4 regions of the Butyrivibrio sp. DSM 10294 genome follow, and region 1 is predicted to be linked to each of the others. Evidence: predicted binding sites of a transcription regulator. Region 1 holds the regulator's gene; each other region holds the start of a gene.
What was found. Region 1 encodes Rex, which represses fermentation and respiration genes when NADH is low (regulators of the CRP and FNR family bind a similar motif). Its sites were predicted from a motif close to ATTGTTAANTANTTAACAAT; they were not measured.

Region 1 (7,677 bases):
CTTCTTGATGCATATCTGACTACGCTTAAGATGATACCTGCAACAACTATGGTGGAGGTTATCTCCGCAAAGACAACATATCCGTTTTCTATATCAACGACAGGATTGACGAAATACAGGGCAATGGAAGCATACACAGTCTCCCAAAACCCCAGTTTTCCAACCACTCTGTATCCTATAAATGCACTGATAAAAGGAATGGCTGCCGCCACATAGGACAGCCAGAAGAGCTTTTCTCTGATAACTCTGAATATCTTCATAAAATATGGTTCCCCATTCAAACTTAACTTTTTTCTAAAAAAGCTGATAACATCATACACATTATCATTTTCCCGTCACTATTTGCAAGCACTTATTACATAGGATAAAATTAGAAAAGTGATCATCACAATATCAGAATAAATGGGGAATAAAATGGTTTCGATTGTTACGATGGCTGCAAATGCACTCGGGGGAATAATTGTTAGTGCTTTGAGAGCTTTCTTTTCTTTGATATCCTGGTTTTTAAAAAACTTTTTCAACTGCATCAAGTACTTTTTCTGTGTTCTCCCGGTTACAGCTGTAGTATTCTCCGGGCTTTTTGTTGTGAACATTGTGCTGCTGATAACAGGGTCCTTTCATGTCTCCGAAGCAGATTTCCTTCCGGCTGAGGGAGTTAACGAAGCAAACAGGCTTCTTGATGCAGGCACTAACACAGTCGCTGTAATGTACAGAGAGCTTATTTCCTGGTGGAATGATACAGTTTACGTTCTGCACGTGGGCCCTGCATACATTGTTCTTTTGGTTGTTACGATACTGATGTTTGTTCCCGTGGTAAGCGTGCTGCTGTGTATCTCAGTATTTGCCTCCTATTCAGCGGTACTCTTCGGGGCAGTATGCGTGGACGCAGCGATTTATATCCTACGTCTGATCCTTGGCAAATCTCCGGCAAAACAGATTCAGGGCAGATATTTCCTGCTGTTTAGGGATGCCGGTAAAAAGCATGATGAGAAAACCTATGAAAAGTGGCTGAGGCGCCATCACGATGAATTCGAAAATGATGAATATGAGAAATCGCCTCGCTGGTCCAAGGTTGACACCTTCTATGAGGACGAGGCTTCTGATGATCGATATGAAGATGATTACTACGAAGATGATTACTATAAAGACGAAGCTGAATATGAGGATGAGGAAGACTATCCGGAAGACAGTGAATATGGCTACCCTGATGAGTATTCTGATGATGAGGAATATTACGAAGAAGAATATGATGACGACGAATCTGATGAAGACTACGATGATGAAAATCCCGGCTTTGATTTCTTTGCCGGTTGCAGTTCAAAGGAAAGCCTTGATAAAAAATACAGATCCCTGGTCAAGCTCTATCATCCCGACAATATGGACGGTGATACCCGGGCACTCCAGGAAATCAACGTCCAGTATGACAAGGCCAAAAAGAGTAAAAGATTTCAGGAAACATAAACTCTTGGTACTCTTTTGTTAATATCACAGGTGAGCTCATAGTTGAATCTTCCGCTGAGCTCTCCAAGAAACTCTGCGGTGATCTCCTCACCGCTCTTTTTATCTCTTCCGAGAAGGACTACTTCATCCCCCTCTGCTGCATCGGGAATATCAGTAACATCCACCATGAACTGATCCATGCACACGCGTCCCAAAATGTTGGCGCGTCTGCCATTTATAAGTACATAGCCCTTGTTGGACAGACTCCTTGGATATCCGTCGCCGTAGCCTACGGGAATGGTTGCGATCCTGGTGCTGTCACCGGTCACATAGGTTCCGCCGTAGCTTACAGGTGTTCCTGCAGGAACCTCTTTGATCATTACTATATGACTGATAAGCTCCATGGTGGGTTTAAGATCTATTATGTCCTTGGGCACTTCCTCAGAGGGCCACATCCCATAGACGGTTACTCCTGCTCTCACCATATCCATGCTTGATTCGGGAACTGCTATAATGCTGGCGGAATTGGCACAATGCTTGATTGGAATTGTAATACCGGCCTTCTCCTCTGCCATATTCACGAAGTCAGAAAAGACCTTCTCCCTCTCCTTCACATTGGTGAGATCCTTTTCATCCGCTCTGGCAAAATGGGTAAATATTCCTTCTATTCTGACTCCCTTAAGAGCTGCTACCTCTTTGATAAAATCTGCTCCGTTGTCATCAGGGGTAATTCCTATTCTGCTCATTCCGGTATCCACAGCAATATGAATAGGTGCAGGCTCTGACAGCTCGCCGCTATCTATAAGTGCCTGTGCGCACTCAGACAGCTCTTTTGCCATGTCCATACGAAATACGGTGGGACGAATTCCCTGTAAAAGCATTCTCCTATGAGAATATGGGAATGTATAACCAAGGATGAGAATGGGCTTATTGACTCCATTGTCTCTAAGTTCGAAGGCCTCCTCTGCGGTGGCTGTGGCATATCCGCTGATATAATCCACTTTCTCCAGTTCTTCTGCTATACGAACCGCGCCGTGTCCATAGGCATCCGTCTTGATAACAGCCATCATCCTTGTGCCCGCAGGTATATTATTCTTCATAGCATCAAGATTATGTCTTATGGCACCAAGATCAATTTTGGCATATACTCTGGAGTATTCTTCCAACATGTTCAAACCATCCTTATAAATAAAATTTAATCCAATAAATTGGCTAGCTCACTGGTGATATCCGAAGCTGCCATGAAATGCTTGCCAAGCCTCTTCGCTGCGGCATCTCCGCAGAGGCCGTGGAGATAACAGGACAGGCACGCTGCCTCGAAGCTACTCTGCTTATCGCAGATAAATGCCCCCATTATTCCCGACAGAACGTCACCGCTTCCGGCTGTTGCCATTCCGTCATTGCCGCTTACGTTAATATATATCTTTTTCTCATAGCCATCGGCTATTATGGTTCTTGCATCCTTGCAGACCACCGTACAGTGAAGCTCCGAAGCAAGAAGTCTTGGATATTCAAGAATATTGTCCTTGCATTCCTTAACACTCTTACCGTATAGTCTTGCAAACTCTGCAAGATGAGGTGTAAGAATTAGTCTCTTACCGCCGGTAGCATAGTTGGCAGCAAGGTTTCTGAGTTTCTTGTCCTCAGCGATGATATTAATTGCATCTGCGTCTACGACAAGACTTTTATCATAGCTCTTTAATACACTTCTTACAAGCTTTTTGCCCGTTGAAAGTGTTCCAATGCCGGGTCCGAGAACAGCCTGGGTAGACCATTCAAAAGCCTTCTCAAGCTTGCTTTCAAAATTCTCGTCCTCTTCATACACATCAAGTATTGCTTCCGGTAAAAGAGTCTTGACGGCGACCGCATTGGCACTTGATGTAAATACGCGTATCATACCGGAGCCGCTTCTGAGCGCTGCTGTTGCACATAGGATACAAGCTCCGCTGATGTCTGTGGAACCTGCAATGATCAGAACTTTACCATTGCTTCCCTTATTGGAATCCTTTTTTCTGGAAGGAAGAAGCTTATCTATATCTCCGTCATAGAAAAAGGCCTCCGGTTCCTTTCCAAGAAAACTCTCCCCGGTGATACCGGCGTCCTCAACGTAGAGTCGCCCAACTTGTTCACAACCGGGGTACATGAGTTGTCCTATCTTGACCTGATTAAAAGTCACTGTGGCATCCGCCTTAACTGCGGCCTGGCATATCTGACCGTTATCGGCATTGACCCCCGAGGGCATGTCGACAGAAACAATGAACAGGTCATCCTTTCGAACAGCTTTCTGCTGGTTGATGAAGTTAACAGCCTCAACGTAATCTCCGGACACAGGCCTCGACAGGCCGATTCCAAACATCGCATCTATTATGATATCCCACTGAACAATGTTTTTGTTGTCCACTATATTGGAAAAAGTGTCCGTGAGTATCTTGTACTTTTCCAGAATCTTAAGCTGCTTAAGAAGAAGGTCTGAGCACTTGGTATAATCTCCAAGAACACAGATATTGACGCGATATCCCCTCTGAAGAAGAAGTCTTGCTGCGCAGGCTCCGTCTCCGCCGTTATTTCCCACACCGCATATTATAAGACAACGAAGCGGCCTGTTAATGCAGCGCCCGGCTCTCCACTCATCTATCCTGTCGCAGATCTTGAGAGCAGCTCTCTCCATAAGGATAGCGCTGTCAATTCCAAAATGCTCAGTGGTATTTCTGTCACAGATTTTCATCTCACTGCTGGTAACCGCATATCTCATTGTCATCCTCCTTTTGGGAAATGGCCATAAACATTAAGGCTGCCAAGAACGGCAGCCCTGTATTATTCTACATATTCATTTTCATTGCCGGCAAGAGGGCGCCTTACTGGGTGTCTTCTGTCCGGGTCATACTTCATGTCAAAAATCTCGATAACCTCCGGTCCGAAGATCTGATGCATATAGGAATAAAGATTGTAATTCTCCATCTCCGATTCCTGAAGCCTTATGACATTTTTCTTAAGTTCCACTCTTACCTTGGAGATCCATTCATCCATAGCCTTGATATAATCGGTATTGTCATGAAGTCTCTCGTAGCACACCTTCATGGTTTCTATCATAAGCTTGTAATCTATATCATAGATCTCTTTGGAAAGACTCAGAAGCTCATCTGTATGACTGTCGAGCCTCTCGTTACATTCATTGATAAGACGGGTTCTGTCCTGAATCTCCTTCTCAATCTGGGGAGAGTCACCGGACTTGGTGGCCTGATCTCTCAAGGGGACAATTTCAGCAAGGAGCTTCTTTTTGAGCTTCTTGATGTCCTTGGTCTCGGTTCTGATCTTGCCATCACGTTCAACCAGTGCATTCAGTTGATCCGCCAGAGCCTCAATCTCAGGCGTCATCTCCGTCTGCGTAAACAGCTGGTGCCATTTATTATCCAGTGTAAGGATGGGAATACTCTTTCCCTCCAGCGCAGACATGTACACTTCGTCATTCTTTGCCATCGGTGTCTCTTTCCGGTATCCTCCCTCGGACTATTAATCCTTGGATGGGTTCAATGTTTTCTCGTACCTATTTATATTATACGATAATTTCATTAAACTGTCAGATAAATGTACATTTTCTACCTGAATATTGTTAGGAACTTCCAGATCCACATGGGCAAAGTTCCATATAGCCTTGATTCCGCAGGCTGCAAGCTTCTGAGCCATGGGCACTGCCTGTTCCTTGGGGATGGTCAGTACTGCGATCTCGATCTTGTTCTCTTTGACAAAATCCTCCATCTCCTCGATGGGGCGTACCTCCACGTTCCTGATCATTGTGCCGTAGAGATCGGGATTGCAATCAAAAGCCCCCTTAAAAACAAATCCCCTTCTTGTAAAATTGGTATATCCTGCAAGTGCCTTGCCAAGATGGCCGGCGCCTATGATAACAAGACTGTGCTGCTTGTCAATGCCGAGGATCTTACTGATCTCCTCGTAGAGATAGCCTACATTATAGCCGTATCCCTGCTGGCCAAAGCCTCCAAAATTGTTGAAATCCTGCCTTATCTGTGAAGCAGTGACCTTCATAATATCACTTAATTCCTGGGAGGAAATTCTCTCAATACCCCTCTCTTTGAGATCTCCTAGATATCTGAAATAGCGCGGCAGACGACTGATGACCGCCTGTGAAATTTCCTTCTCTGACATGATAACTCCCTATTCAATTACATTTTTTGACTAATATCAAAGACTTAATTGTTAATTAATCAACGATACAATTATAGCCGTCCGTTAAATAAATGTCAATCAAACAAAGCCTTTATCTCTCCCGGTGTAAGTTCCTGTGTCGGGGCAAAATCATCTGAGTCCAAATAGGCATAAATCGCGTAAAGAAGCGCCTTTGCCTCAGGATATTCGAGCAGATCCGAAAGTCCCATTGAGGAAAACATAACCCTTCCCTTCAGACATCTGCATTCAAATAATTTCGCCATATTTCTTAGATATGAATAGCTGTCCAACTCCTTGATTATGGGCTTGATCTTATCAGGAACAAACACTGCTCTTCTACCTGCCATAGGCCACCACTGCCACTCGTTATGGTTTCCTGTGGGGAATCTTTTGAAAAGAGGATGGGAGTCATCAATATACTGTCCCATTCCGCCCTCCTGAAAATCAAAGGTTCCAACAGACCAGAAATCCGTAGAAAACTGTGCCTTGATAGAATGAGGAAGCGACTCCTTATCTGAAGCAGGCGACAGGAAAACTGTGCCGCCTTCTTCAAGAACCTTCAGGGCTGTATCATCAAAAGATGCTGTTTCATATACTGAATCCGGCTTCGCAGGAGTTATGTCAGGAAAAGCCCAGATCTTGTACGTACTTGTAATGGGCTCATTTTCAATCCCCCGGCTTTCTTCCGGCAAAAGAGATATTCTTATTACAAGACATACTCCCACGTCTTCGGGTATACATATTCTTCCGAGTCCGGACTTAAGGAGTGAGAATCTGATTCCTAATTTCCCTGCGGTGGTTAATTCTCCTTTGGGAAAATGCTGCGTTCTCTGCGTCTGATGCATCAGACCTATACCTGTGTTTTCCTCCGAGATTTCAACCTCAATCTCTCCACCGATATCTCTTTTACCATAGTTGGCAATTGTAATGTCACAGGAAAGAAGCTCGCTGAAGGTGTAGGTATATTTCGGAAGACATGCCAGTACACGGACAGGTGCAAAAAACTCCCTGAATCTCTCCGGCGCTGCAAACTTATAGGGCTTGGGCTCCATATGAGAGTTCATCATACCAACAAGTGCGGTTCCCTGTCCCGGGAAATCCTGGATTCCAAGAAGAGACAATCCGGACATTTCAGGAGTGCGAAGAACCGCTTCCACCTCCTCCCCGTAGCACATAAGCGCAGTCTCACCGGTGGCTTCAACATACTTCTTCCAGTCTTTCAATGCGCCTTTTTGCTCTGCCCTGTCCCTGATCATTTTGTAATTCACCGGATCAGATACTCCCCTGAATTCCTGTATTTCGTCGAAATCGGGAAGTATCTCATATTGCCCCACTTCAAAGCCAAAAATTGGCTTGCGGTATTCTTTTCTGATCTCATTACAGACTTCATTGAAGTTATGACAGGCGCTTGGATAGTCCTCATTAAGATGCCCCTTCATTCCGGCAGAAGTTGCTCTCAGCATCGTCTTACGATAGTCACTTGCGGTATAGAAATCGCTCTTTCCATTGGCTCCCCTATCTCCGTAGAAATTGTTGGATCCCCAGGCATAGAGCCTTGTATCATCGATACTTTTTGCGATATCAAGAAGCTCCTCCATCTTAGATATTCCGGCTTCTGATGAATGCAGTTCATTCCCGAGAGTCAGCATCACAAAAGAAGGGTGGTTCGCATAACTTGTTATAATCTCCACCAGTTCTTTTTTGTAATATTCGTAACTGTTCTCCGGTATAAATGCGTCCACAGGATTCCAGTGTGACAGCTCCGGCTGCACCATTATCCCAAGTTTGTCAGCCGCTTCAAAGGCAGCCTCAGGAGGACAATGGGAGTGAAATCTCACGCAGTTAATCCCATAGGATTTGTACTTCTCCATGATGTCCAGCCATCTGTCCTTATCCATTGGCCAGTGGCCCTCCTCAGGAAATTCTGCGCAGTTAGCTTCGCCTCTTAAAAAGAATCGTCTTCCATTTATCGTCAGCCTTCCGGTATTATCATAGCCAAAGTCCCTGATTCCGAAGGTCTTATATACACTATGGATTTCTTTGCCCTGCAGG
Region 2 (7,677 bases), on a different contig from region 1:
AGGATTATACTTGATTTATTGAATGTATAAACGGAGAAATTAAAATGCAGGTTATTTACCTCAGTGAGGACAGGTTTCAGTATGACATTCATTCATTGTTCAAAGCATTCTATCCTATGGACAATGTCAGGATGATCGTGGGTAGACCCGGAGATAATGAAGACAAGGAGAAGGATATTTCTGATAATGATGAGATATCCTTTATTTATTTTGATATAAAGGAGTGCGAAGGAGGAAGCTGCGGAACCATAACCCTTAAGGTATCTGAGGACATTATGGATAGCGCAGACTTTTTTGACAAGGATAAAAATGCCCAGGGGGCAAGCCATTCCACCAACGGCGTTACGCAGGAACTGGATAATTCCAAGAATGCACTCAAGAAACTGATATACAAGGTTCTTAGCAGAAAAACCGGTAAGGAACTGCCATGGGGTAATCTTACAGGCATTAGGCCCACCAGAATCGCCATGAATATCGTGGACAAGGGCGGCAGCGATAATGAGATCAGGAAATATATGAAGGATATGTATTTTGTAAGTGATGAGAAGATTGATCTCAGCATCAGAATTGCCAGACGTGAGAAGGAAATTCTTAAGGATATCGATTATGAGAACGGCTATAGCTTATATATAGGAATTCCTTTTTGCCCTACGACCTGTCTGTATTGTTCGTTCACATCTTATCCGATTGGAGCCTACAAGAATATTGTAGGAGACTATATTAAATGTCTTAAGAAGGAAATAGACTATGTGGCTGACGCCTTCGAAGGTAAGACACTGGATACAATATATGTAGGCGGAGGAACACCTACAACACTTTTGCCGGATCAGATTGATGAGCTATTGGGATATGTTCACAAGAAACTTGATACATCCAGAGTAAAAGAGTTTACAGTTGAATCCGGAAGACCGGACTCCATAACCAGGGAAAAGCTACAGGCTATGAAGAGACAAGGGTGCGACAGAATCTCGGTCAACCCGCAGACTATGAGAGATGAGACCTTGAAACTCATCGGAAGACAGCACAATGTGGCTCAGCTTATAGATTCTTTCCATATGGCAAGAGAAGAGGGCTTTGATAATATCAACATGGATATCATCCTGGGACTTCCCGGTGAGACTTCAGAGGATGTGCGATACACAATGGATGAGATTAAAAAACTCGGTCCCGATGATCTTACGGTTCATTCGCTGGCAATAAAGAGAGGATCAAGGCTTGCTGAGATACTCAAGGAGAAGGAAATTCGAGGATTCTCGCAAAAAGGCGATGTTGCTTCATTTAATAATACAGAAGAAATGATGAAGATTGCTGCATTCGGTGCAGCCGATATGGGGCTTACTCCATATTATCTCTACAGGCAGAAGAATATCAGCGGAAATTTTGAGAATACAGGCTATGCAGCACCGGGCAAAGCCGGAATATATAACATCCTAATTAATGAAGAAGTTCAGTCAATTGTAGCTCTTGGAGCCGGCACTGTCACTAAGAGAGTATACGGATATGATGGCAGGATTGAACGCTGTGACAATGTTAAGGATGTGAAATTATACATGGAACAGATCGATGAAATGATAAATAGAAAACGTGAACTATTTAGCGATAAATAATTAACGTATGAATATTTGTTCACATAATTGGAAACCAAAAATATTATAATTGTGATAAAACGCAGTATTTCTCATGATTTCGGAAACTAATATTTATAAATTAAGTGCCCCCTTTTGCCCTAAAACACTGCTCAAATATTGCTAAATATTGTGCATTATGCTATACTAATGTCAAAAAAATAACGATATCGATAATTATTAAGGAGAGAGCGATATCACAAGGAGGTTTTTTTATGCTATTCCAACTTTATGGAAATACTGCATCTATGCAACTTATCGGTTGGGTCATGGTTTTTGTTGGTCTCATTCTTATGAATGAGATCGGTCGTAGAACAAAGCAGGGTGGTATTCTTGTATTTGTTATCATCCCTACTATTCTTACTATTTATTTCATTCTTGCACATCTTGGTATGTTCGGAGGAAAGGAAAATCCTACTGTTGCATACATGGACGGATGGTTCCATTATTTCAAGCTTTATGCTGCTGATATCGGCTGCGTAGGCTTCATGATGATCAAGTACAAATGGGGCATTGGCAAAGAGAAATGGTTCAAGTGGTTCCCTTGGTTCATCGTTGCTGCTAATATTTTAATCGCTGTTGTTTCAGATATGGAATCTGCTCTTGCTGCAGCTTCTATAACCGGCGACCTTTCAGGTGCATGGTGGGCATCAAATGAGGGTGTATTCATCTATGGCGGATGGTGGAATGTTGTTAATGCAATTGCAGGTTTGATCAACATCTTCTGTATGACAGGCTGTGTACATCTTTATTCTTCTAAGGATAAGAATCACGCTGATATGCTTTGGCCTGATATGACAGTTTGGTTCATCCTTGCTTATGATGTATGGAACTTCGAGTATACATACCTCAACCTTCCTACACATTCATGGTACTGCGGTGTTGCACTTCTTCTTGCTCCTACATTTGCTAATGCATTCTGGAACAAGGGCGCATGGATCCAGAACCGTGCCAACACACTTGCTATCTGGTGTATGTGGGCTCAGGTTGTTCCTACATTCCAGCTTATCGGCAGATTCCAGGCTGCACTTCCTTCTGTTTACGGTGGTGCTACAGAGGCTGGTGTTAATACAGAGATGCTGTATAACTCTGCTATGCAGATTTATCAGAGCGGAGCAGGCAAGACTGTAGCAGCAGGCGAAGCAATTTCTGCTTTGGGAGTATCAGCTAATCCAACATCACAGGGTGTTGTAGCAATTCTTTCAATCGCTATCAATGTGATCTGTATTGCTGAGATCATCAAGAGATCCGTTAAGATTGGTAAGAATCCTTACGCTAACGAAGTATTTACAGATACTAAGGATTTTCAGCTTGCATTAGACCGTGCCGAAAGATAATATAGAAATAAAAAGCTGAAGGAAAAGGCAGAAAAAATGGATAATGTAAGAGTAATCGAAGTTAAAAGAAGCATTTTTGAGAGCAATGATCAGGACGCTGACAAGCTCAGAAGCGAACTTAAGGAGAGCAAGACATTCCTCCTTAACCTTATGTCTTCGCCCGGATCAGGCAAGACAACTACACTGACACGTACTATCGAACTTTTAAAGGATAAGTACAGAATCGGTGTTATGGAGGCTGATATTGACTCTGATGTTGATGCAAGAACAATAGCAGCAACAGGAGTTAAGTCAATCCAGCTTCATACCGGTGGTATGTGCCACCTCGATGCCGACATGACAAGACAAGGCATCAGAGAGCTGGGAGTTGAGGATGTTGACTTCGCTATTTTAGAGAATGTCGGCAACCTTGTATGTCCTGCGGAATTTGATACGGGCAGCACCAAGAACGCGATGATCCTTTCGGTGCCTGAGGGACATGATAAGCCTCTCAAGTATCCGCTTATGTTTTCGATTTGCGATGTGGTACTTATTAACAAGATAGATGTAATGCCTTATTTTGACTTTGATCTTGAGAAATGCAAAGAAAATATTCTTTTCAGAAATCCCAAGGCTAAGATCATTCCTATCTGTGCTAAGACAGGTGAAGGAATGGAAGAGTGGGCTAAATGGCTTTCTGAGAATATTGAAGAAGCAATTAGATAATTTATTCTTGCTATTGCATTAAAACTGAGATTATCGTGCGATAAACAAGGGGAAGTTTATCTTTCTCCGGCTTATCGCACGATTTTTTGCCCAAAAGAACGTTTTTTTATATAGAAATGAGGGAAAATGCACGAATTAGGAGTAGTGTTTCGTATAATTGATGATCTTACCGAAGTCGGTAAAGAAAATGAAATAGAAAAGATTCATTCGGTGACTCTTCAGCTTGGAGAAGTATCGGGAGTTGTACCTTCTTTTTTGCAGGATGCATGGAAGTGGGCCTCTGCAAGAACTGAACTTATGAAGGATTCAGAACTGATTATTGAGGGTCTTCCGGCGGTCAGCTTCTGTGAGGATTGTAAGACCGAATACGAAACTGTTGCACATGGCAAGATCTGCCCCAACTGCGGCAGTGAACGAACCTACCTGCTGAAAGGTAATGAATTTATGATAAAAGAAATATCGGCGACCTGATACATGGGAACTGTTAACGATTAGAAAGATGAGGATAAAAGTACATGGATAAAAATCAATTTGATATGAATGATCTGATGACCCCTTATTCTCTGGATCCAAACCGTAATAAGGTTGATCCCAGAGCCGGCATTATTCCAGATACGGTTGATATGAACGCCCCCTTCCGTGAGCCCCTTGCAAAATTTGCAAAGTGCGTAACTGACAGAAAAGAGATCAAGCTCGGACTTGAAAAGATTACCAAAGAAAGCCCTGAGTACTGGGGGCTTTACAATCTGATCACAGATGAACAGTGTGAGATCGCGCTTAAAATGCAGAAGCGTAAACCCAGAACTTTTGAGGAGATTGCTAAGCTTTGTACTGAGTATTCCAAAGAAGAACTTCAGAAGCAGCTTGATGAGATGTCCTACAATGGCGTAATTGAGTGGAATTACGAGAACGATAAGCATGAGAAACAGTATGTTCTTCCTATGTACGTTCCCGGATCTGCTGAGTTCGGAAATATGAACCACAAGGTTCTTGAAGCTCATCCCGAAGCAGGTGCTTTCTTTGAGAGAATGAGCCGTATTCCTCTTGAGGGTCTTACACATATGGTTCCCATGGGCGGAGCCGGCGTAGGAATGCATGTTATTCCTGTTGAGAAGGCTATTGAGATGGAGAGTGAGTCCATTAATCTCGAGCATATTTCTCACTGGCTTGATAAATATGAGGGCAAATATGCAGCTTCACCCTGCTCCTGCAGAAGATCAAGACAGACCTTTGAACAGGGCTGCGCCGATGATCCTGAAGGCTGGTGTATCGCTATCGGTGATATGGCCGATTATGTTGTTGAGACACAGAAGGATGGTCGTTACATTACCCGCGAGGAAGCCCTTGATATCTTCAAGCAGGCTGAGGCCAACGGATTTGTTCACCAAATCACCAATATTGATGGTCAGAACAAGATCTTCGCTATCTGTAACTGTAACGTTAATGTTTGCTATGCTCTTCGTACATCACAGCTCTTTAACACACCAAATATGTCAAGATCTGCATATGTGGCTCATGTTAAAAAAGATAACTGTGTTGCCTGCGGTCGCTGCGTAGAAGTATGTCCTGCAGGTGCAGTAACCCTTGGACAGAAGCTCTGCAAAAAGGATGGCACAGAGGTTGTATATCCCAAGATGCCTCTTCCTACAGAGCAGAAGTGGTCACAGGATATGTGGACTGAGGACTACCGTGACATCAACCGTATAAACACACATAAGACAGGAACTGCTCCTTGTAAGACAGCTTGTCCTGCACACCTTCCTGTTCAGGGTTACATCAAGATGGCTTCTCAGGGTAGATATGACGAGGCTCTTGCACTTATCAAGAAGTACAATCCGCTTCCTGCAGTTTGCGGACATGTATGTAACCGCCGTTGTGAGGATGCATGCACAAGAGGCACCATCGATCAGGCTCTTGCTATCGATGAGGTAAAGAAGTTTGTTGCTATGCGTGATCTTAACGCAGAGACAAGATATGTACCTGAGAAGGTAATCCCTAAGCTTGGCGGCGGCTTTGACGAGAAGGTTGCAATTATAGGCGCCGGCCCTGCAGGTATTTCCTGTGCGTATTATCTCGCACTTAAGGGCTACAAGCCTACACTGTTTGATAAGAACAAGAAACCCGGCGGAATGGTTACCTATGGTATTCCTTCCTTCGTTATGGAGAAAAACATTGTTGAGGCTGAGGTTGATGTATTAAGAGACCTCGGTGTAGACATTCGTCTCGGTGTTGAGGTTGGTAAGGATATTACTCTTAAGCAGCTCAGAGATGAGGGATATAAGGCATTTTATATCGCAATCGGCTGCCAGGGTGGACGCGGCGTAAATGTTCCCGGAGAGGACGCAGAAGGCGTGATCAAGGGTGTTGATATTCTTCACGATGTTATTGATGATGAGAATTATAAGCTTACAGGCGATACAGTAGTAATCGGTGGTGGTAACGTTGCTATCGACGTAAGCCGTACAGCTATCCGCTGCGGATCTCCCAAGATCACTCAGGTATCACTTGAGACCCGCGATATCATGCCTGCTCTTCCTGAAGAGATCGAGATCGCTGAATCAGAAGGAATCGAGTTCAGAGGCGGTTGGGGACCCAAGGAAATCCTTTCAGAGAACGGCAAGGTAAAGGGCATCGTATTCAAGAAGTGTACTCAGGTTAAGAATGCCGAAGGACGTTTTGATCCTCAGTATGATGAGAATGAGACCATGGAAATCGCATGTTCCAACGTTATCCTTTCAGTTGGACAGGCTACTATCTGGGGTGACCTCCTTAAGGATGAAGCAGTGGAATTCAGAGGACCTGCTCCTATAGCTGATAAGGTGACTTTCCAGACAACAGTTAAGGATATCTTCGTAGGCGGCGATATGTTCTATGGACCAAGATTTGCCATTGATGCTATTGCCTGCGGTAAAGAGGGTGCTGAGTCTATTCACAGATTTGTACAGCCTCATTCATCACTTACAATCGGCCGTGATCCTAACTTCTTCATTGAGCTTGATAAGGATGATATTCTTGTTAAGGACTATGACCATGTTGGACGTCAGGTTCCCGCTGATGCCAAGAAACCCGGAGAGCTTACCTTCCGTGATACCAAGAAGGTATTTACCGAAGAGCAGATCAAGAAGGAAACATCCCGTTGTCTTGGCTGCGGAGCTTCAATTGTAGATCCCAACAAGTGCGTTGGCTGCGGACTTTGCACAACACGCTGCGAATTCGATGCCATCAAGCTTACAAGGGATAACCCGGATGCTTCAACAATGAGAACGGCGGAAGAGAAGCTTAAATATATCCTTCCTAACGGCATTAAGCAGGCTATCAAGAGACCGTTTACTAAGAAAACTGATAAAGAGACTAAATGGCTCGAAGATTAAGTTATTTTTAATACGAAATTTTGAATGCTAATTTTGAGTGCATGTTAACTAAATTAGTTGACATATAACTTAAATTAGCCTGTAAAAATTTAATAATTACTTTATGCAAATTTCATAATTACAATCAAAAGTGGCAGAACCCTTGATGGGTACTGCCACTTTATTTGACTAAAGTAAAGTGAACGCTTGATTATTTTCTTTCGATATAGTAAAAGTATATTCAAAGTTTTTTTCGTTTAGCTAAATTTTTGGAGGAGAAAAACGTACTTTACGTGGGAGAAGAAATATGCTGTTGTTGTCAAATGGGGGATTTGTATTAAATATCTATACGTTATTTCTTGCTGTGATGCTTCTTCTTTTCCAGGAGAACGATAAGAAATCACGCTCAAATAAGGCATTTATCAGACTGGTTGGACTGGTTGCTGTGCTTGTGGGTATTTCCGCTGTTGGGGACATAGGAATAGCTCTTGGCGGCCATTTCATAATACTGCAGATGATTGCTTCTTACGGCGTTTTTGCGTTGGATCCCTTTGGATTTTTGTTTGCGCTTAAATATATTGATTGTTACACGATATATGCAGATAAGAAAAAGAGGAAAATGTTTATTATACCTCTTGAAGCTTATGCATTTATTAATCT
Region 3 (7,677 bases), on a different contig from region 1:
CCGTTTTCGTCAGCCTGTCTTACCTTTTCGGTGACATAGGCGCTGGTGATCCTGTGGGAGTAATTGTCTGCCATCTGGCCGACATTTTTCTTGTAGATACTGGCGCCGATGCCTATAACCGACACCGCGCACAGGACGAAGAGGAACATCAGGCAGATGACGAACATCGTATCTATCACATGGCTCTTTTTACTATTTACATCCATCCAAGAGCCTCCTTTAATTGCCTTCAATCAGGATAACAGTTACATCGGGGTACAGATTGGATCCGATGGGCTGGTAATCCACGAAGAAGACAGATTTGTCATAAATTAGTCCGTAGTGGTCCTCCATGTACTCAAGACTAGGAGGATATCTGCCCTCGATGGCATAGCACTGGACAATGTCCCTTGAAAGAGCGTTTTCAAGAGATTCCTGCTGCTTCTTGACAGTGCCTCGTCCGGTCTCGTCCACAGCGATGAAGAAGAGAACCAGTACCATGGCAAAGATGAGGATAGAGATCACTCTGTAGAAGCTGTCCGATATATGAAGTTTGTGGCCATCGCCCATTTCAAATCTTGACATATCAGCCTTTCTTCATCAGCCTATGGTGGACATAATGCCCATCAGAGGAAGGATTACAGACAAAAGGATCATTCCTACGATTACGGATAAAACGATTACAAGTGTTGGTTCAAGTATCGAGATAAGAGAGAAGATCTTGCGCTCCGTCTCGTGTTCAAAGCGGTCGGCGATCTGCTTCATGGCAGCGTCCATGGACCCGGTCTTAAAGCCTACGGATACCATTTGTGAATAGAAGGAGGAGAAAATCTTGGATTTCTCAAGGGCTTCGGGGAAATTGTCGCCGTCAAGAAGGAGCTGTCTGCATTTTTCCACCTTGGCCTTCATCTCTTTGCTTTCCACCAGTTTGTTAACAAGGGCAAGACCCTCATAGGTGTCCATTCCGCTTGATAATGTCAGTACCATACCGCTGGCAAATCGCTCACTCTCAAGCTCCTGCATCAGCTTCTTGGTGGGGGCAAAAACGGTCAGGATGTTCCTGAAGGTCTTTTTTCCCGTTGAGGTTCCGGAGAAGAAGATGAAGAGTCCCGCCAGAACCACCAGTATGATAGTAAGAGCTGCCGAATAGCGGTTAAGAAGAGTTCCAAGATTAAGAAGTGACTGTGAGAAGCCGCTCATGCTGGTTCCCAGCTGGGCAAATACCTGCTCGAAGATGGGCAGTACCTTGACGATGAGAACCACCACAACCACAAGCATCATGAATACCATGATAAGAGGGTAGCTCACGGCGCTCTTGATATTGGACTGGATGTTTTCCTCTCTGTCATAGTAGTCGGCCAGGGATTCCATTACGGTGTCCAGAGTTCCGGACTCCTCGCCGATGGTTACCATGTGAATAACATAATCCGGGAAAACACCGCTCATCTGAAGAGCTACGTGGAACTGTTCGCCGCTTAGGAGAACCTGATTGATCCTATTAAGGAGCTTCTGGCTTCCTTTGTCGTGGATGTCCTGGAGAAGGATCTCAATGCCCTCTGAAGGTGAGATGCCGGCTTTTATAAGAAGAGACATCTGCCTGCAGAAGTTTGCTATTTCATAGCTGCTTAGTTTTTTGATAGTGCCATTGGTTTTCATGTTGCCTCCGGATGATTAATAAATATATTTTACAGAGTAGTTTTTGCCGTCTCCGATAAAAGATCTGAGTTTCTCGGTGTCGGTGGTGGATGCAAAGGTGGGATCCATCAGGGACCAGGTGGTTCCGTCAAATTCGATCATGCCGTTGACCCATCCGATGTCCTCGATATAGGTGCTGAGCCAGGCGTGATAGGCTGTTCCCGCATAACCAACCTCCATTCGGGTGGGGATTCGCTGGCTTCTTAACATACTGGTCATAAGAGCGGCGTAGTCAAGGCAGATACCTTTTCGTGTGGCAAGAACCTCATCGATGTCGGGCAGGTACCCGCTCTGAACCGATTCAGCCAGGTCGTAGTCATATTCGATATTGGTGATTACGAAGTTATAGATTGCCGATACAACATCAAGATCGCTGTTGCAGGAGTAGCACAGATCAGCTCCTTTTTGTATGGCATTGTCGGAAACTTCGAAGGATACATACTGATTGGGATACAGGAACGGCCCGAATTCATTGTCGAGGATTACCTCAATGGGCTGGGTAAATACCATTGAGTACTGGTTACTCTGAATGTTTTCGTACACGTTAACCATGTATTCGCCGTCGCCGGACTGAAGAGGGAAGACCTCATCTGTCGGTGTATCGACATTAAGACTGTAAGTGTAGGTAATCTCATCAGGGCCTGTGATCTGGAGTTTTACTTTGGGAGATGATCCGGTATAGCGCACAACCACATAGCCCTCCGATATATTGGAGGCGTCCACATGGGCAAAATCGTTCTCATAGGTAACCTTGCCCGGGGTTGTGGGCACAAGACAAACAGGGGCATTATCTCTGCTTCCCTTTTCGTGACTTACCGCTGCGCTTGTCTGGTCAGCGGAAGGCTGTGCGGCGCTTATTAAGTCCTCGGCGTCACCGCAGCCGTTTATGGTAAAAAGAAGACAGGTAATAACCCCTAAGAGGATATTTGCCCTTATTTTATTTAGTCTGTTTCCGGTCAGATTTTTTTTCATAATTTTACGAAAGTGTCTGAGGGGATTTCCGTAGCTTTTGGTAGCCAAGAGAGATTAGCTCGGAGATCTTTTCCTTATGCTCATCGATGTTAAGGACGCGGGAGTAGGATATTTCCATGGGAGCTCCCACGTTCATTTCGTTGTAACCGTGAATTCTTTTGGTCAGGTCAAGAAGGAACATATCTACTGCGGTGCTGTCGCAGTTTTCTATCAGCATGATGAATTCATTTCCGCCGTTGCGGCCAACGTAGCCGTAGCTCTCTGAGACTTCTTCCAGAATGGAGCAAAACTCTGAGATGAGCCAGTTACCGCCTGTATGTCCGGAATCTTCGTTGACGGAAGTAAGGTTATTGATCTGCATCAGGATAAAGCCCGCGCCCGGGAGTCTGTCGGGACTATCGAAGCTGTCGATCAGAATATCGCAGCTGTATCTGTTGGGGAGGCCTGTGAGCTTGTCCAGATAGGCCATTTTGTTGAGCCTTCGCCCTATTGAAACAGTGCGCTTAAGAACGTAGAAATCAAATATGATTGAGAAAGTAAAGAGAACGATACTGATGCCCACAATGATAATGAACAGATGAGCCATATCGTCAGCTTGCTTTAGTTTATCGGATTCTGTGACAAATATAACGGTAAGTATGACAGTCAGAATGACAAGAATACAAAGAGAAATCACCTTGTATAGGAATATACTGTTATAGACGTTAGCCCTCTTACTCTTATCATAAAACTCAGGTTTCATCGTAAACCTCCGCCTTAAACGCCATAATAGTTCACACATGTATCATTACTATTTTACTATATTTCGTTTATTGAATAAAGAAGAGGGCTGTTATCATATTATTAAAAAAATCGAAAATCTGATTATAGTTCGTGGGAGATGGGGCAGCGCCTGTCAAAGGTATAGTACTCGGTAAAGCCTGCGGACAGTGCAATCTCACGGATCTTATCAAAGCACAGGGCAACTCCCTCTGGGGCGTGGGCATCAGCGCCGAAGGTTATGATCTTACCTCCGAGAGCTTTGTATCTGGCAAGGGCTTCGGGGCAGGGATTGGACATGTGGAAATCACCGCCAAGGGCCTTGGAATTAAGGTCAAGGCCTTTGCCGCTTTTAATTACGACCATAAGGATCTCGTCGATAACTTCCCTGAATGCATTATAAGAATAAGTAGAGTCACCCTTGGGAACATATCTTGCAATGTAGTCAAGGTGTCCCAGTACATCATATTCGGTAAAGAGCTGTATGTTTTCCAGTGTCTGCTCGAAGTATCTTAGAATACCTGCCTTAACGGAAGGCTGTGACTCCCAGAACTGCATATAATAGGGATCCATTTTGTCCACCAGATGCTCCGAAGCTATGATAAAGTCAAAATCATGCTTTGCGGCAAGGGCAGTGTTTTCTGCGACGATCTGGGGCTGCATTCCTATCTCAATTCCGAATTTCAGAGTTATTTTGTCTGAATATTTTTCTTTATTTATAAGAAATTCTTTTTTGTAAGCTTCCACATCAAGCAAAAAGGGGTCCGGAGGCAGTTCAGGAAGCCCCGGAAAGTCCATATCCATATGCTCTGTAAAACAGATTTCCTTAAGCCCCTTATCGATGGCTGATTGTATCATAGATTCCATGGGAGCCTTGGAATCACCTGAGTTTGAGGAGTGCATGTGGTAGTCTGCAAGAATCATTTTGTTACGCCTTTCTGTTATATATATCTACTTTATATTGATAGACAATTCGGTTTTTAGGTCCAATTTAACTTTCTATAGTATAACTTATAAAAGATAATTTTACTTTTTTATTTTTTCTTGGGTTTTATGCAACTTCGATGGATTAACATTAAATATTTTGCTATATTCACTTGATTTATATGCTTTTTTTTATTAGAATTGTAGTTGCTGATAAAAAATTATCAATGCAGGTAATTATAAAGGAAACAGCAAACAATTAAATAAATTCATTTTAGGAGGAACTTAAAATGGCAGTAAAAGTTGCAATTAATGGTTTTGGTCGTATCGGTCGTCTTGCTTTCAGACAGATGTTCGGTGCAGAGGGCTACGAAGTAGTAGCTATCAACGATTTGACAAGCCCTAAGATGCTTGCTCATCTTCTCAAGTATGACTCATCACAGGGACGTTACGTTGAAGTAGGTCACGAGGATGACGTAACAGCTGATGACGAGGCTGGAACAATCACAGTAAAGGGCAAGACCATCAAGATCTACAAAGAGCCAGATGCTAATAACTGCCCTTGGGGTGAGCTTGGTGTAGACGTTGTTCTTGAGTGCTCAGGCTTCTACACATCTAAGGAGAAGGCACAGGCACACATCAACGCTGGTGCTAAGAAGGTTGTTATTTCTGCTCCTGCAGGAAATGATCTTCCTACAATCGTTTACAACGTTAACCACAAGACTCTTACAAAGGATGACAAGATCATTTCAGCTGCATCTTGCACAACAAACTGCCTTGCACCTATGGCTAAGGCTCTTAATGATTACGCTCCTATCCAGTCAGGTATCATGTGCACAATCCACGCTTACACAGGTGACCAGATGATCCTTGATGGTCCTCAGAGAAAGGGCGACCTTAGAAGATCACGTGCAGGTGCTGTTAACATCGTTCCTAACTCAACAGGTGCTGCTAAGGCTATCGGTCTTGTAATCCCTGAGCTTAACGGCAAGCTTATCGGCGCTGCTCAGCGTGTTCCTACACCTACAGGATCAACAACACTTCTTTTCGCAGTTGTTAAGAAGGCAGACGTTACTAAGGAAGCAGTTAACGCAGCAATGAAGGCAGCAGCTACAGAGTCATTCGGATACAACACAGACGAGATCGTTTCATCTGATATCGTTGGTATGAGATTCGGTTCACTCTTCGATGCTACTCAGACACTTGTTAACAAGGTTGACGACGATACATACGAAGTACAGGTTGTTTCATGGTATGACAACGAGAACTCATACACATCACAGATGGTTAGAACAATCAAGTATTTCGCTGAGCTTGGTTAATTAAGTTCTCCAATATCGAAATAGACTTTTTAAGAGGTCCGGTCCTTGTGGACCGGGCCTCTTTTCTTAAACAATCCTAATTCAAATTTAAATCCAGGAGGAAAAAAATATGTCACTCAACAAAAAGTCCGTAGATGACATCAATGTAAAGGGCAGACGTGTACTTGTTCGTTGCGATTTCAACGTACCTCTTAAGAACGGCGAGATCACAGACGAGACAAGAATCGTAGCTGCACTTCCCACAATTGAGAAGCTTGTAAAGGACGGTGGTAAGGTTATCCTTTGCTCACACCTTGGAAAGGTTAAGAATGGCCCCAACGAGGGTGAGTCACTTGCACCTGTAGCTAAGAGACTTTCTGAGAAGCTTGGCAAGGAAGTTAAGTTCATTGCTGATTACAATGTAACAGGCGCTGATGCTACAGCAGCTGTTGCAGCTATGAACGAGGGAGACGTAGTTCTTCTTCAGAACACAAGATTCCGTGGCAAGGAAGAGACCAAGCCTGAAGAGGCCGGTGAGGCTTTTGCTAAAGAGCTTGCTGATCTTGCTGACGACTATGTATGCGACGCTTTCGGTTCAGCTCACAGAGCACACGCTTCTGTAGCAGTTGTTACCAAGTTCATCACAGAGAAGGGTGGAAACAACGCAGTTGGATACCTCATGCAGAAGGAGATCGACTTCCTCGGCAATGCGGTTGAGAACCCTGTAAGACCTTTCGTAGCTATCCTTGGCGGCGCTAAGGTTGCTGATAAGCTCAACGTTATCAACACACTCCTTGATAAGTGCGATACTCTTATCATCGGTGGTGGTATGGCATACACATTCCTTAAGGCTAAGGGATACGAAGTTGGTAAGTCACTTCTTGACGAGACCAAGGTTGATTATTGTAAGGAAATGATGGAGAAGGCAGAGAAGGCCGGCAAGCAGCTCCTTCTTCCTATCGATACAGTTTGCATCGATGAGTTCCCTAATCCTATCGACAAGCCCGACATCACAACAACAGTTGTTGATGCTGACAAGATTCCTGCAGACAAGGAAGGCGCTGATATCGGACCTAAGACCATCGCTCTTTACTCTGAGGCAGTTAAGTCTGCTAAGACAGTAGTATGGAACGGACCTATGGGCGTATTCGAGAACCCTGTTCTTGCTACAGGTACCAAGGAAGTCGCTAAGGCACTTTCAGAGACAACCGCTACAACAATCATCGGTGGTGGTGACAGTGCAGCTGCTGTTAACCAGCTTGGCTATGCTGACAAGATGAGCCACATCTCAACAGGCGGCGGTGCTTCTCTTGAGTTCCTCGAGGGCAAGAAGCTTCCCGGCGTATACGCAGCAGACGATAAGTAATTAACCAATTGAGTAAATCATAGAAAGACTATCGAGTGTCAACCATGTGTCTGGCACTGTAGATGGATAAAGTGAGTGCTTTTCTCACTTTAGACAGCTATAGTGCCTGACACTTTGATGTGACTTTTGACAAAAGGAGAATACCAAAATGGCAAGAAGACGTATTATCGCCGGAAACTGGAAGATGAACAAGACTCCCAGCGAGGCAGTAGCTCTTTGCGCAGAGCTCAAGGATCTTGTAAAGAATGATGATGTGGACGTAGTATACTGCGTTCCCGCTATTGATATCGTACCTGTAGCTGAGGCTGTTAAGGGTACAAACGTACATGTTGGTGCCGAGAACTTCTACATCGTAGACAGCGGCGCTTTCACAGGCGAGATTTCTGCTCCTATGCTTAAGGATGCAGGCGTTGAGTACGTTATCATCGGTCACTCAGAGAGAAGAGATATCTTCGGTGAGAACGATATCCTTATCAACCAGAAGGTTAAGAAGGCTTTCGCATCAGGCCTTACACCTATCCTTTGCTGCGGTGAGTCTCTTGCACTTCGTAAGGCAGACACCTACAAGGAGTGGATCGAGAGACAGATCACCTGGGATCTCTCAGGAGTAACAGCTGATCAGGTTAAGAAGCTTGTTATCGCTTACGAGCCTATCTGGGCTATCGGAACAGGCGAGACAGC
Region 4 (7,677 bases), on a different contig from region 1:
CCTCTGCAAGGGAAGAGAGGCCAGGATCAATACTCCCGGAACCTCCGAGGGCAACTGGATGTGGAGACTTACTCCTAATTACCTGTCACAGGACCTGGCAAGGAGCATCCGCCTTATGACCGAGACCTACAGCCGAATTCCTAAGGCGCCAAAGGTGCCTTCCATAGCAGCAAAAGATTAACTGTTGGTCTTCCTGTCGTAGGCTGTAAGTATTGCCTTGGTAACAAGGATTACCGGGGTGTTGGGATGTCTGATGCAAAAGTAAATAAGCTTATTGGCGCTGCCACTGATGGAAAGGGGAGTACTCTGGACTTTCTTTCTGATATCATCGCGAAGAAAGATATCCCGGACTCTTTTAACAACTTTTCCGCTCTGGCAGCGCAGTTCGTTTTTGAGGACCAGGTGAAGTATGATGATAAACTCGCGGTCCATTTGTTCGTTGCCGTTTTTGATGCCTTTTGCCCTGAAAATCTCTCTAAAGGTCTTGTCGGTAAGTTCCAGATTAGACAGGAGCTTAGGGTTGTAGCTGTGGACTATGGAGCTTGCATTCGAACGATAATGGTAGAAATACCCATCCTTCACAATTACAAGGCGCCTGCAGTCAAGAAGACAGGGCAGAATAATGTTCACATCTTCGCTCATGGATATATTTGTATTACAAAAGCTGAGGTTATCAAGAACGAGCTGTCTGGAGATGAGCTTCATACAGCGGGACATGGTGACGGGTCTTGTCTCTTCGCCAAGGAGCCTTCTTCTGATGGAGGATAGCTGCTCAGCGGTGTAGACGCCAGGGATGAGCCCCTGGGTTTCCTTCCTTCGTTCACCTGCTTTTTCTACAATATAGTTACCGGAGATGATCTCGCAGTCGATGTTGTCTGCAGAAATATGTGAATAGAGCTTCTCAATCATGTCGGTGTCAACCCAGTCGTCGCTGTCGATGTAGCAGACATAAGGGGCAAGAGCCTGCCTGGTGCCTGCAATCCAGGCGGACATGAGGCCTCCGTTTTCCTTGTGAAGTACCCTGACTCTCTGGTCTGAGGATGCGTAATCATCACACATCTTGGGACTGATTCCATCCGTTGAACCATCGTCCACCAATATGATCTCGATATCGGAAAAAGTCTGTTCAAGAACAGACTTCATGCATTCCTTGAGATATGCAGCTGTGTTGTAGACCGGTATTATTACGCTTACCTTTGGCTCCAAAGTCATGGCGAGAGCTCCTTTTTTATCAGAATATTACAAACCCAATGTTAACATAAATACAGGGAAGATGGAAGAAGCGGCGGGTAAATCCATATGGCACATATGTGGATAATAGGGTAAAATAGGTAGTATAAAAATCTCTTTGGAGGTGAGTGAATGGGCAAGGTTTTTCATGTAGATAAGCAGATTGCCAACAAGAATGTTGAAGACTCCATAACAGAGTGGACCAAGGTAGTTAAGTATGATGAGATTAATGCTCAGAACAGACTCTTTGGCGGACAGCTCATGGCGTGGATCGACGAGGTGGCAGGCACTGTTGCCATAAGACATTCGGGTAATCCCATTGCAACCGCTGCTGTTGACAACATGCAGTTCAAGCAGGGCGCGGTTCTCGGAGACGTTCTTGTTATTATTGGAAAAATTACATATGTTGGAAAGACTTCCATGGAAGTCAGAGTAGATACCTATGTTGAAGATATCAGAACCGGTATGAGACATGTGCTCAACAGAGCATATCTTACCGAGGTGTGCGTGGATGACGACGGAACTCCCGTTACTGTTCCCTATGGACTTAACATCCGCACAGAGAATGAGAAGGCTGAGTGGGAAGGTGCCGTTAAACGCCGCGAACTTCGCCGTCAGAGACGTATGGAAGGCTTCTAGAATATTACTTATGAAATGGCACAGGCCGGTGGCGAAAAACTTCGCTGCCGGCTTTTTGGTTTGGCCTACTCAGCCTAGATAAATACTTGCACCTGAAACATTGAAGTGTTAAAATTTTGTCATATGGCGATGTAAATTAAAAAATGGAGGTTATATAGATGAGTAAGAACTTTGATGACATTCTTGCAAAACTTAAAACAGCAAGCACCAAGAAGATGTCTGTTGCTGTAGCCCAGGACTCACATGTACTTGAGGCTGTTAAGATTGCTAAGGAGAGAGGAATCGTTGATCCCATTCTCGTTGGTGACAAGGACAAGATCGAGGAAATCATGAGTGAGTATTCAATGAATCCCGCTGACTACGAGATCATTGATGTCAAGGACACAATTGAGGCTGCCCGCACTGCAGTATCTCTTGTATCTAGCGGCAAGGCTGATATCTATATGAAGGGTGCTCTTGAATCCAAGGATTTCCTTAAGAGCGTTCTTGATAAGGAAGTAGGACTTCGCACAGGCCGTCCTCTTTCACATGTTTGCGTATTTGAAATTCCCGGCATTGATCGTCTTTTATTCCTTACAGACGTTGCTTTCATGCCATATCCCACACTTGAGGACAAAAAAGTTATCATTGAATATACAGTGGATGTAGCAAGAGCTTGCGGCGTTGAGTGCCCTAAGGTTGCTCCTCTTGCAGCAGTTGAGGTTGTTAACCCCAAGATGCCCGTAACTCTCGAGGCAGCAGAGCTCACAAGACTTAACGAAGCCGGTGAGATCAAGAACTGCATCGTTGACGGACCTCTTTCCATGGACCTTGCAATTGATCCTGAGGCTGCCAAGCACAAAGCAGGCGCTCTTGACAGAAAGATCGTAGGCGACGCCGACATCCTTCTTTTCCCTGATATCCACGCAGGTAACCTTACCTACAAGACCATCGTTCGTCTTGCACAGGTTAAGAACGGCAACATCCTTACAGGTACCAAGGCACCTGTTATCCTTACCTCCAGATCTGATTCCGTTGAGGTTAAGGTTAATTCAATCGCACTTGCCGCAGTTGTAGCAGCTCAGAATAAAGGAGAATAATCATGATTAAAAGTTTGATCATTAATCCCGGTTCCACATCTACAAAGGTTGGTATTTTTGAGGACGAGACTCTTGTAAAAGAGGAAACCTTAAGACACAGCACTGAGGAAATCGAGTCCTATGCATCAATTATCGATCAGAAGGATTTCCGTAAGAACATTATCCTTGATTTCCTTAAAAAGGAGAGCATCGATATCAAGTCCTTCAACGTGATCGTAGGAAGAGGCGGACTTCTTCGTCCCATTCCCGGTGGCACCTATGAGTGCACAGATGCACTGTTAGAGGACCTCAGAAAGGGCGTTCAGGGACAGCACGCATCCAACCTTGGCGGTATCCTTGCAAGAGAGATCGGCGATGAGATCGGCGTTCCTTCCTACATCGTTGACCCCGTAGTAGTTGACGAGATGGAGCCCGTTGCCCGCATTTCAGGTGTGCCTGAGATTGAGCGTGTTTCCATCGACCATCCTCTTAACCAGAAGGCTGTTGCAAGACGCTATGCTAAGGAGATTGGCAAAAAGTATGACGAGATCAGCGTTATCGTAGTTCACATGGGCGGGGGCACATCCACAGGCGTTCACAAGAACGGCAAGATGGTTGATGTATACGCAGCACTTAACGGCGACGGAGCATTCTCTCCCGAGAGAGCAAACGGCATTCCTGCCAAGGCTCTTGTAGATATGTGTTTCTCCGGCAAGTACAGCTACGACGAGATGAAAAAGAAGATCGTTGGCTACGGCGGACTTAACGCTTACCTTGGAACCAACGATATGAGAGAAGTTAACAAGATGTGCGAGGAAGGCAACGAGAAGGCAATCCTTGTTCGTGAAGCCTTCATCTATCAGATCTGCAAGAACATAGGTGCCTGCGCTACAGTTCTTAAGGGCAAGGTTGACCAGATCATTCTTACAGGCGGTATCGCATACGGTCAGGTTATCACAGACAAGATCAAAGAGCGCGTTGACTGGATCTGCCCCGTTACCGTATATCCCGGTGAGGACGAGCTTCTTGCTCTTGCACAGGGCGCTATCCGTGTAATTAACGGCGAGGAGAAGGCTCAGCAGTATTAATGATGATATAAGCGAATAAGCAATAAGGCTAACCATGCTTGCATGGTTAGCCTTAATTATTTATGAGCTTAACAAGAATGAGGAAAAAAGACATGCGAATGAAATGAGCATGGCGATTTCCGAATTCTTGTAGGATTGCGACAGTTTCGAAGAAACGAAGCAATCCGTATATCATCATTTATCAGGAAACAGCGCATTTCTGAGGCAGAGGCGCTGGGTGCCGGCCTCCAGATCCCAGGTGTGGAAGGCGCCGCCCATGCAGTATTTTCTGCTCTTGCAGTTCTTGCATTTCTCATCGTCTTCGCCTTTATCATAGCGATAATCTTTGAATTCATTCTCCCAGATATCGGAGAAACGCCTGCTTCCTATATTGCCCTGAACTACGCCCTTCTGGGTTCTGTCGATATCAAGGCATCCCATTACGTCTCCGGTTACTGTGATGCTGGCAACGGTAATTCCCGCCATGCAGAAGAAGTACCAGTCTCTTACTTCTCTTTCATAGTCAAGACCGAGATAGTGGCAGCAGCCGTAGGTGACAGGATCATTGTCAGCTCTTTTGCTGCGGATGAAATCCATGATTGTCTTGTGGTCTTCATCGGTGAGAAGGAGCTCGGGATGTTCAAGGGCTCTTCCTATAGGCTCAATGCCCATGACACGCCAGCTGTCGATATCAATGCCGCTCATTATCTCATACAGCGGCTCCAGCTGACTTATGGTCTGATGATTGACCACCGTTGTGACCATGATCTGGTCAAAGCAGTTAAGATCTATCAGATTCTGAATGCCCTCCATGGCTCTGCGGTAGGCGCCGGGAAGGCCGCGGATCTCATCATGGGTGTCGGGAAGGCCATCGATACTTACGGAAATTGTGTTCATTCCGCATCTCTTCAGCATCTGTGCTACTTCCGGCGTTATCAGGATGGCGTTGGAGGTCATTCCCCACTTGAATCCCAGGGAGTGAGCATAGCTCATAACCTCTTCAAAGTCCTTATACAAAAGGGGCTCTCCTCCGGTTACGTTGATCTGGGGAAGAGAGTCCTTATAATCCTCTTTTAACTGATCCAGTATATTTTTCCAGGAAGCGGCGCTCATCTCGGCGGCACTTACCTCTCCGCATCTTGAGCCGCAGTGGCGGCAATGCTCGTTGCAGTTAAGAGTGAGCTCGAAAAAAAGCTGCTGGAGTTTGGGCTTTTTAAAGAACTTGACCCGCAGGTCATGCTGCAGGTCAAGGTGTGATAATTTCATTTTGGCTTTGTTCATATCTATATATCCTTAATGCGTCTTATTTGTATCAGCCATCTACTGTTGGTGGTCCGTATACTGCGGGGATCGACGGAATCTTGTAATTGTCGGAATCACCCGGATCCACAAGATTATCTTCCGATGAATCAGGAAGGCTTGTAGCTTCTGAAGGAACCTCTTCCATAATTATGTCCTCGGATGGTGCTGCGGTGCTCTCATCTGCACTTATTTCTATTGAACTCTCGGATGAAGCATCGAAAGAACTATACTGGGTATCTGTATCTGAAACGGAAGACTCTGATGCAGCATCTGCCGCAGAGTCCATTGCAGATGCATCCTCGGCTGAAATACCGTAGGCGCTGCCGGGATCTTCATATTCTACCGGCGGGCCGTAGCCGCAAGCTGCATTGAGAATCATGCTTGCAAGACCGGTTGTGGTTGCTATAACAACTTTTTTGGTCATTTTTTTCATACTTAATTCCTCCATAGAATTACATACATAATAAACAAATGCGGGAATCTTTTCAATTTCTTTTTTGGGGGGAAGAAGCTATCTATTCACAACATATGGCGGTTGAACATTTTACGCAAATCTGCTAAAATAGTTCCCGTACTTTGACTAAAAATTGGGGACCTATGCCCCAAATTGGAGAATAGAAGAATGAGTATTATTGATAAGATTATTGGAACACACAGTGAAAGGGAGCTTCGCAGGATCAGAGGAACCGTTGATTCAATCGAAGCAATGAGACCCAAGATGCAGGCTCTTTCCGATGAGGAACTCAGGGCCAAGACAGATGAGTTTAAGAAGAGACTTGCCGATGGCGAAACTCTCGACGACATCATGCCTGAGGCATATGCGGTAGTTAGAGAGGCCGGTAAGAGAGTTCTCGGTATGGAACACTTCAGAGTTCAGCTTATTGGTGGTGTTATCCTCCACCAGGGCCGTATCGCCGAGATGAGAACCGGTGAAGGTAAGACCCTTGTGGCTACACTCCCTTCATATCTTGACGCTCTTGCAGGCAAAGGTGTTCATGTCGTAACAGTCAACGATTACCTGGCTAAGCGTGACGCTGAGTGGATGGGTAAGATCCATGAATTCTTGGGACTTACTGTCGGTGTTGTACTTAACAGCATGACCTCCGAGGAGAGAAAGGCTGCCTACAACTGCGATATCACTTATGTTACCAATAACGAACTTGGTTTTGATTATCTTCGTGACAACATGGCCATCTACAAGGAGCAGTGCGTTCTTCGCGGACTTAACTATGCCATCATCGATGAGATAGACTCAATCCTTATCGACGAAGCAAGAACTCCTCTTATCATTTCCGGTCAGAGCGATAAATCAACCAAGCTCTATGAGGCCTGCGATATTCTGGCCAAGCAGATGACCCGTGGTGAGGATCAGGAAGAGCTCACCAAGATGGATGCTATCATGGGTGTCGAGAGAGAAGAGACCGGTGATTTCATCGTTAATGAGAAGGATAAGATAGTCAACCTTACAGAGCAGGGTGTTGCCAAGGTTGAGAGATTCTTCCGTATAGAGAACCTGGCTGATCCCGAGAACCTTGAGATCCAGCACAACATCATCCTGGCTCTTCGTGCCAACAACCTTATGCAGAGAGACCATGACTATATCGTCAAGGATGATGAGGTACTTATCGTAGACGAGTTCACAGGACGTATCATGCCCGGACGTCGTTATTCTGACGGTCTCCATCAGGCCATCGAGGCTAAGGAGCATGTTAAGGTTAAGAGAGAGTCCAAGACTCTTGCTACCATCACCTTCCAGAACTTCTTCAACAAGTTCGACAAGAAGTGCGGTATGACCGGTACAGCTCTTACAGAGGAGAGAGAGTTCCGTGATATTTACGGACTTGATGTTATCGAGATTCCTACCAACGAGCCTGTTATCCGTAAGGATCTTCAGGATGCTGTATACAAGACCAAGAAGGAGAAACTCAATGCTATCTGCGACGCAGTTGTGGCATCCCATGAGAAGGGCCAGCCCGTTCTTGTAGGTACCATCACCATTGAGTCTTCAGAGGAAATCAGTAAGCTTCTTAAGAAGAGAGGAATTCAGCACCACGTACTGAACGCCAAGTTCCATGAGATGGAGGCTGAGATCGTAGCAGAGGCCGGAAGAAAGGGCGCCGTTACCATCGCCACCAACATGGCAGGCCGTGGTACCGATATCAAGCTTGACGAGGATGCAAGAGCAGCCGGAGGACTTAAGATCATCGGTACTGAGAGACATGAATCAAGACGTATCGATAACCAGCTCCGTGGACGTTCAGGACGTCAGGGAGATCCCGGTGAGTCCAAATTCTATCTTTCACTTGAAGACAACCTTATGAGACTCTTTGGTTCAGAGAGACTCATTGCAATGTTCAATACACTTAAGATACCTGAGGGCC

Region 2: NXH67_RS17655 (DUF5692 family protein) is a predicted target of Rex. The motif match lies at 1,775-1,794, and genes of this name have one in related genera.
Region 3: gap (type I glyceraldehyde-3-phosphate dehydrogenase) is a predicted target of Rex. The motif match lies at 4,539-4,558, and genes of this name have one in related genera.
Region 4: ptb (phosphate butyryltransferase) is a predicted target of Rex. The motif match lies at 1,974-1,993, and genes of this name have one in related genera.

What each region holds. Positions count from the first base shown of each region.
Region 1 covers NZ_JANSWL010000036.1:24,250-31,926, forward strand. Annotated here, with positions in the region: gene NXH67_RS01605 (RyR domain-containing protein) at 1-260, opposite strand, end outside; gene NXH67_RS01610 (J domain-containing protein) at 403-1,461, shown strand; gene alr (alanine racemase) at 1,449-2,606, opposite strand; gene NXH67_RS01620 (bifunctional ADP-dependent NAD(P)H-hydrate dehydratase/NAD(P)H-hydrate epimerase) at 2,636-4,192, opposite strand; gene NXH67_RS01625 (hypothetical protein) at 4,255-4,917, opposite strand; gene NXH67_RS01630 (redox-sensing transcriptional repressor Rex) at 4,951-5,604, opposite strand; gene NXH67_RS01635 (glycoside hydrolase family 2 TIM barrel-domain containing protein) at 5,700-7,677, opposite strand, start outside.
Region 2 covers NZ_JANSWL010000088.1:348,276-355,952, reverse strand. Annotated here, with positions in the region: gene NXH67_RS17665 (MBL fold metallo-hydrolase) at 1-14, shown strand, start outside; gene hemZ (coproporphyrinogen dehydrogenase HemZ) at 45-1,607, shown strand; gene NXH67_RS17655 (DUF5692 family protein) at 1,841-2,962, shown strand; gene hypB (hydrogenase nickel incorporation protein HypB) at 2,999-3,667, shown strand; gene NXH67_RS17645 (hydrogenase maturation nickel metallochaperone HypA) at 3,794-4,138, shown strand; gene NXH67_RS17640 (FAD-dependent oxidoreductase) at 4,291-7,038, shown strand; gene NXH67_RS17635 (GGDEF domain-containing protein) at 7,325-7,677, shown strand, end outside.
Region 3 covers NZ_JANSWL010000081.1:162,866-170,542, forward strand. Annotated here, with positions in the region: gene NXH67_RS12910 (DUF4860 domain-containing protein) at 1-206, opposite strand, end outside; gene NXH67_RS12915 (hypothetical protein) at 220-564, opposite strand; gene NXH67_RS12920 (type II secretion system F family protein) at 580-1,635, opposite strand; gene NXH67_RS12925 (transglutaminase-like domain-containing protein) at 1,651-2,646, opposite strand; gene NXH67_RS12930 (GGDEF domain-containing protein) at 2,651-3,388, opposite strand; gene NXH67_RS12935 (histidinol-phosphatase HisJ family protein) at 3,511-4,329, opposite strand; gene gap (type I glyceraldehyde-3-phosphate dehydrogenase) at 4,620-5,651, shown strand; gene NXH67_RS12945 (phosphoglycerate kinase) at 5,761-6,996, shown strand; gene tpiA (triose-phosphate isomerase) at 7,145-7,677, shown strand, end outside.
Region 4 covers NZ_JANSWL010000062.1:23,500-31,176, forward strand. Annotated here, with positions in the region: gene malQ (4-alpha-glucanotransferase) at 1-181, shown strand, start outside; gene NXH67_RS05970 (glycosyltransferase family 2 protein) at 178-1,212, opposite strand; gene NXH67_RS05975 (acyl-CoA thioesterase) at 1,363-1,869, shown strand; gene ptb (phosphate butyryltransferase) at 2,028-2,948, shown strand; gene buk (butyrate kinase) at 2,951-4,015, shown strand; gene NXH67_RS05990 (radical SAM/SPASM domain-containing protein) at 4,190-5,275, opposite strand; gene NXH67_RS05995 (hypothetical protein) at 5,307-5,729, opposite strand; gene secA (preprotein translocase subunit SecA) at 5,919-7,677, shown strand, end outside.